Regions from separate parts of the Burkholderia mayonis genome, predicted to be linked through region 1. Evidence: riboswitches for the same ligand, from Rfam matches in the RefSeq annotation. Region 1 holds a riboswitch; the other holds the start of a gene.
The links. Region 1 has a riboswitch for cobalamin ahead of cobG (precorrin-3B synthase). Riboswitches for the same ligand answer to the same signal wherever they lie in the genome.
Positions count from the first base shown of each region.

Region 1 (3,402 bases):
GATGAAGCGCTGCCGGTCCGGATGCGCTTCGATCGCGATCGTCTTGCAGCTCGGATGCGCGCGCATCCATTCGATGCCGATCGACCCGGAGCCCGCGCCGACGTCCCACAGCAATTCGCCCGGCGCGGGCGCGAGCCGCGCGAGCGCGAGCGCGCGCAGATCGCGTTTCGTCAACTGCCCGTCGTGGCGGTACGCGTCGTCGGGCAAGCCGGGCGTGAGCGCGAGACGCGGCGCATCGACGCACGCGCGGCATTCGATCGCGACGAGATTGAGCGCCGCCGTGCGCGCGTCGCCCCACGCGTGCGCGCGCGCGTCGATGCGCCGCTCGAGCCGGCCGCCGAGATGCTCGAACACGCTGAGCGCGCTCGGCCCGAAGCCGCGTGCGACCAGCGCGCCCGCGATCGCGGCAGGCGTCGCGCCGTCGGCGCTCAGCACGAGCAGACGCCGGCCCGGATACAGATGCCGGTGGAGCGACGCGAGCGGCCGGCCGACGAGCGACACCGCGTCGACGTCCTGCAGCGCCCAGCCGATGCGCGCGGCCGCGAGCGACAGCGACGACGGCGCGGGCAGCACGCGCCATTCGTGCGGCGCGAGCGTGCGTGCGAGCGTCGCGCCGATGCCGAACAGCATCGGGTCGCCGCTCGCGAGCACGCACGCGCGCGCGGGACGGCGCGCGAGAAGCGGCGCGAGATCGAACGGCTTCGGCCACGGTGCGCGCTCGGCCCCGTGCCGCGCCGGCAGCATCGCGAGGTGACGCTCGCCGCCCATCACCACCGCCGCCTCGGCGAGCGCGCGCCGCGCGCGCTTGCCGAGGCCCGCGTATCCGTCGTCGCCGATGCCCACCACCGTCAACCACGCGGTCATCCGTCGTACTCCATCGTGTTCCCGTCGATCCTGAAAGCGTCGCCTGCGCGCCGCGCATCCTGCGCTCTGGCGTGGCGAAAAAAGGCATAATACAGCGTCCGTCGACCGGCGCCCCACGGGGCCCAAGAGGGAACGCAGGGCGCGCCGCGCCGCTGCGGCTGCCCCCGCAACTGTGAGTAGCGAGTCCGCATCCGATCCACGCCACTGGCCACGCCGCCCACTCGCGGCCGCCGGGAAGGCCCGCTGCGGATGACGACCTGCCAGCCAGGAGACCTGCCGGGACGTTTCGTTCGTGCCAGCCAACATCGGGCGGGGTGTACCGATGCCGTAGCTCGCCGCTCGCGCGCATTCGCGCGGAACGGCCGGCTCGGGCCGTCGCGCGACGCCTGATCCGGAGCGCCGTTGAATCCTTCCGCCGCCGTTTTTTCATCCGACGCCGCCCGCGCCGCGAGCGCGTGCCCGGGGCTCGTGCGCATCGTCGCCGCGCGCGACGGCGGCCTGTGCCGGATCAAGCTGCCGGGCGGCGCGCTCGCCGCCGCGCAGGCGCGCGCGGTCGCGGCCGTCGCGCGTGCGTTCGGCTCGGGCGTGATCGAAGCGACCAATCGCGCGAACCTGCAATTGCGCGGCGTGACGGCCGGCAGCGAGGCGCACGTCAGCCGCGCCCTGATCGATGCGGGGCTCGGACCGCTGACGGAAGGCTTGCCGGCGGCGTCGCTCGACGCATGCGTCGCCGCGCGCGACGACGTGCGCAACCTGATGCTGAGCCCGACGGCCGGCCGCGATCCGCACGCGCTCGTCGACGGCGCCGCGCTCGCGGCCCGCCTCCTCGACATGCTGCAGACGGAGCCATGCTGCGCCGCGCTGTCGCCGAAATTCTCCGTGCTGCTCGACGGCGGCGAGCGGCTCGCCGCGCTCGATCATCCGCACGACATCTGGCTGTCCGCGCTGCGCGACGCGCGAGGCGACACGTGGCTCGCGATCGGCCTGGCCGGCTGCCCGCCCGTCGAGGGCGAGCCGGCCGCGCCGCATGCCGGCGCGCTCGCGGCCGTCGCGCCGGCGCAGGCGGTCGAATGCGTGCGCGCGCTCGTGACGAGTTTCGTCGAGCGCGCGCCGGCCGGCGCGACGCGCATGCGCGATCTGCTCGCGACATGCACGCCCGATGCATTCCTTTCGCATGCCGAAGCACGGCTGCCGTTCGCACTGCGGCGCGGCGCGGATCTCGCCGGCTGGCGGCGCGCGCGCGGCGATACGGCGCTGCGTTTCGGCATCCGGCCCGAGCGGGACCCGGCGCGCTGCGTCGTCGGCGCGCAGCCGCCGCTCGGCCGGCTCGACGCCGCGACGCTCGAAGCGCTCGCCGCGCTCGCCGATACGCACGGCGACGGCACGCTGCGGATCACGCCTTGGCAAGGCGTGATGCTGCCGGGCGTCGCGCGCGATGCCGCGCGCGATGTCCTCGCGCGCGTCGCTGCGCTCGGCTTCGTGTGCGATGCGTCGGCGCCGCTCGCGCACGTCGTCGCATGCGCGGGCTCGACGGGCTGCGCACGTTCGCCCGCCGACACGAAAGCCGACGCGCGCGCGCTCGCCGCGCAGCTTGCCGCGCCCATCGACGTGCACTTGAGCGGCTGCGCGCGCTCGTGCGCATTGCCGCACGCGGCCGCGCACACGCTCGTCGCGACCGCGGCGGGCCGCTACGACCTCTATCGGCGCGACGGCGCGACGGGCTTCGGCCACGCCGTCGCGCGCCAACTGACGATCGACCAGGCCGCCGCCGCGCTCTCGCGCGACACGCGGCCCATTCAGGATGACATTGATGCTTGACTACCTTCGCGACGGCGACGCGATCTACCGCGAATCGTTCGCGACGATCCGTGCGGAAGCCGATCTGACGAACGTGCCGCCCGACCTCGAAAAACTCGCTGTGCGCGTGATCCATGCGTGCGGGATGGTCGACATCGTTCGCGACCTGCGGTTTTCCGAGGGCGCGGGCGCGGCGGGCCGCGCGGCGCTGAAAGCCGGCGCGCCGATCCTCTGTGACGCACGGATGGTCGCCGAAGGCGTCACGCGCGCGCGGCTGCCCGCCGCGAACCCCGTGCTCTGCACGCTCGGCGAGCCCGACGTGCCGCAGCTCGCGCGCGAGATCGGCAATACGCGCTCGGCGGCGGCGCTCGAGCTGTGGCGTCCGCACCTCGCGGGCAGCGTCGTCGCGATCGGCAACGCGCCGACCGCGCTCTTCCATCTGCTCGACATGATCGACGCGGGCGCGCCCCGCCCCGCGCTGATCCTCGGCTTTCCGGTCGGCTTCGTCGGCGCGGCCGAATCGAAGGCGCTCCTCGCGGCCGACAGCCGCGGCGTGCCGTTCGTCGCGATCGCCGGCCGCCGCGGCGGCAGCGCGATGGCCGCCGCCGCCGTCAACGCGCTCGCTTCGGAGGCCGAATGACGCGCAAGACCGGCCGCCTCTACGGGCTCGGCGTCGGGCCGGGCGACCCCGAGCTCCTGACGCTGAAGGCGCTGCGCGTGCTGCAGGCGGCGCCCGTCGTC
Region 1 covers NZ_CP013386.1:1,828,602-1,832,003, reverse strand. Annotated here, with positions in the region: gene WS70_RS09045 (bifunctional cobalt-precorrin-7 (C(5))-methyltransferase/cobalt-precorrin-6B (C(15))-methyltransferase) at 1-864, opposite strand, end outside; cobalamin riboswitch at 952-1,159, shown strand; gene cobG (precorrin-3B synthase) at 1,267-2,682, shown strand; gene WS70_RS09035 (precorrin-8X methylmutase) at 2,675-3,301, shown strand; gene WS70_RS09030 (precorrin-2 C(20)-methyltransferase) at 3,298-3,402, shown strand, end outside.

Region 2 (3,402 bases), 770 kb from region 1:
GCATTGTACGCCGGATTTCTTCCGCAGGGAACGCTTCTCCGTGACGCACGCTCTGTTGCAGCCTCAGCAATTCCGACGCGAGCGACAGCGCCGCCATCACGGCGATGCGATCGGTGCCGCGCACCGAGCTGTTCGCTCGGATCTTCGACATTTCCGCGTCGACGCGCGCGACCGCTTCGAGGAGCGCCGCTTCGGTTTCGGGCGAGCAGGCGAGACGATACGCCTGGCCGAGAATCGATACTTCGATCTGCTTGGCGCTCATGCATGTTCTCCGTGGCCGGTCGTGCCTTCGCCTTCATCGCTCGCCTGCGGCGCGAGCAGGTCGAGCTGGTTTTCCGCATCCGGCACGCTTTTCGTGCGCGGCAATTTTTCGAGGATCGCGTTGAGCTTCACCTGCGCGTCGTCGATCTTCGCCGACAGCGTGTCGCGTTCCGCCGCGAGCGCGTTGCGCTCGTCGCGTAGTTGCTCGAGTTCCGCGCGCAGCGTTTCCGCCTCCGTGCGCAATTGCGCGACCTGCTCCTCGAGCGCGAGCCGTTCCGCTTGATGGCGTTGATTCAGCGCGATCAGGCGGCCGATGTTTTGAGATAGGGTTTCGAGTTCGTTGAGCATCTGCTGCGTCCTCTAAAGACCGAGCATTTTAGCGCGGAATAAACGACATTCCGATATCTGTAACGTTTCTAGACGTAACACCCCCGCTTCTCGCCGCGAAATCGTCTTCGTCGTTCGTTGATGCCGATCTGTTTATCGGCATGCGCGGCGAGGTTTCTTGCGCTGCGTCGTCGCGTTTCCTTGACGCTGCCGCGCGCGCGCTCCTAAACTGGCGCCGCCTCGGTGCTCGCGCGCTTCGCGCGCGGTTAAACGGGAAGCAGGGCGCGACGTCCGCCAGGACCGAGCCAACCTGCGCTGCCCCCGCAACGGTAAGCGATCGCATCGGTTCCGATGCAAGCCGCACTCTCGATGCGTCGGCCCGGCCTCTTCGGCCGGCCGCCGACCCTGTGCCACTGCGCTTCGCGCGCGGGAAGGCGAGGCGGTGACGTCGTCAGCCCGGATACCGGCCAAGGCGGGGAGACGGGCGCGCCCGTCTCCGTGATGCCGGGGCCTGCGGGGAAGCGGGCGCCGCAGTGGCTCAACAGGATGCCTTCATGCGAACCCCTCTCGCCCGCGCAGCGCTCGCCGCTCTGTCCGGGTTGCCGTGCGTCGCGCTTGCGCAAGGCGACGCGTCCGTTTCGTCATCGTCATCGTTTTCGCCCGCTTCTTCAGTCTTGCCTGCGCCGTCCGCAGCTTCCGCGTCTTCTGCTTCTTCGGCATCTGCTTTGGCCGCGCAGCTCGCGCCGATCGTCGTCACCGCGCAGCGCGGGCCGCAGACGCTCGCCGACGCGATCCCGCAAACGACGCTCTTCGATGCGCAGGACATCGCCGACAGCGGCGCGACCGATCTGCCCGGCCTGCTCGCGCTCGCGCCCGGCGCACAGATCGTGCGCAACGGCGGGCCGGGCGCAAGCGCAAGCCTCTTTCTGCGCGGCGCACAGCCGACGCAATCGCTCGTGCTTATCGACGGCGTGCGTGTCGATTCGGCGAGTCTCGGGCAGGCGCAGATCAGTCAGCTTCCGCTCGACCAGATCGAGCGCGTCGAAGTGGTGAACGGCAATGTGTCGTCGCTGTATGGGTCCGGCGCCATCGGCGGCGTCGTGCAGGTGTTCACGAAGCGCGGCGGCAATCATCCGCCGCGCTTCGATTTCTCGGCGAGCTACGGCAGCTATCACACGCAGACGCAGAGCGCAGGCGTGTCGGGCCGGCTCGACCAGGACGGAAAGACGACGTTCAGCGTGTCGCTCGCGCGCTTCAAGACCGACGGATTCTCGTCGCTCGATCCCGCGCTCAAGCCGCAAGCGAATCCGAACGCGAACGGCTATCTGAACGAGAGCGCGTCCGCTTCGCTCAGGCACGCGTTCAGCGACAAGTGGGATGCGGGCGTCACGTACTTCCAGGCGAACGGCAAGAACAGCTTCGACGACGCATTTGGCGCGCCGACCGATCTGAACGATCTGTACAGCCGGGTCCAGCAGATGTCCGCGTTCGCGAACGGCCAGCTCACCGGCTGGTGGACGACGCGCGTGAACGTGTCGAGCGGCAAGGACCGCAGCCAGTCGGCGCTGAACGGCGCGTACACCGACCACTTCGACACCGACAACCGCCAGTACTCGTGGCAGAACGATTTCACGATTGCGCGCGGCCACAAGATCCAGGCGGGCTACGAGCGGCTCGACCAGTCGTTCGAATCGAACGTGTTCGCCGCACCCGAGCGCCACGTGAATTCCGGCTGGCTCGGCTACACCGGACGCATCGGCGACAGCCAGTTCCAGGCGAACGTGCGCCGCGACCACTACTCCGATTTCGGCGGCGCGAACAGCTACTATCTCGGCTACGGGCTCGACGTCACCGAGCGTTGGAAGGTGTCCGCGAGCTATTCGAGCGCGTTTCGCGCGCCGAGCTTCAACGATCTGTACTATCCGAACGCAGGCAATCCGTCGATCCGGCCCGAGCGCAGCCATTCGATCGAGGCGGCCGTGCAGTATGCGTCGGATGCGGTGGGCGTCGTGCGCGTTACTGCGTTTCAGACGCGCTACACGAACCTGATCGACTATCGTCCCGCCGCGAGCGGGCCCTACTATGTCGCGCAGAACGTCGGCCGCGCGAAAGTGCAGGGCGTCGAGGGTTCTTGGCAGGGGCATGTCGGCAAGACGGCCGTGCGGGTCGCGGCGACGCTGCAGAACCCGATCGACGAAACCGCCGGCGAGGATCTGACCCGGCGCGCGCGGCGCTTCGCGTCGGTCTCGGCGAATCGCTCGTTCGGCGGCTGGCGCGTCGGCGGCGAATGGTTCGTGAGCGGACCGCGCGACGATTACGGCAACCGCCTCGGCGGATACGGGATCGTCAATCTGTCAGCGCGCTACGACATCACGAAGTCGTGGTACGTGAGCGCGCGCATCGACAACCTGTTCGACAAGGACTACGAGCTTGCATATGCGTACAACACGCCGCGCCGCGGCGCCTACGTCACGCTCGGCTGGCAGCAGCGCTGACGGCCGGTCGCGGCGTTCGTGCCTTCGCGCGCGAGTGGCAGCATGAGGGCCGACGCGCGCGGCGCCGGCATGCACGCGGCGCGCGCAGCCGCGATCTGGGTCGCGCTCGCGCTCGGCGCGTGCGCGGCGTTCGTCGCGTCGCTCACGCTCGGCAGCGTGCCGATGACGCCGCTCGATGCGCTCGCCGCGCTCGTTCATTGCGCGAGCGCCGATCCGCTCGCGGCCGACATCGTCCGCACGCTGAGGCTGCCGCGCGCGCTCGCCGGCTTCGGCTGCGGCGCGCTGCTCGCGCTTGCGGGCGCGCTGCTGCAGGTGCTGC
Region 2 covers NZ_CP013386.1:1,057,271-1,060,672, forward strand. Annotated here, with positions in the region: gene WS70_RS05295 (cell division protein ZapA) at 1-262, opposite strand, end outside; gene WS70_RS05300 (hypothetical protein) at 259-609, opposite strand; cobalamin riboswitch at 813-1,074, shown strand; gene WS70_RS05305 (TonB-dependent receptor domain-containing protein) at 1,143-3,083, shown strand; gene WS70_RS05310 (FecCD family ABC transporter permease) at 3,153-3,402, shown strand, end outside.
Region 2: another riboswitch for cobalamin. It lies ahead of WS70_RS05305 (TonB-dependent receptor domain-containing protein); the one in region 1 lies ahead of cobG (precorrin-3B synthase).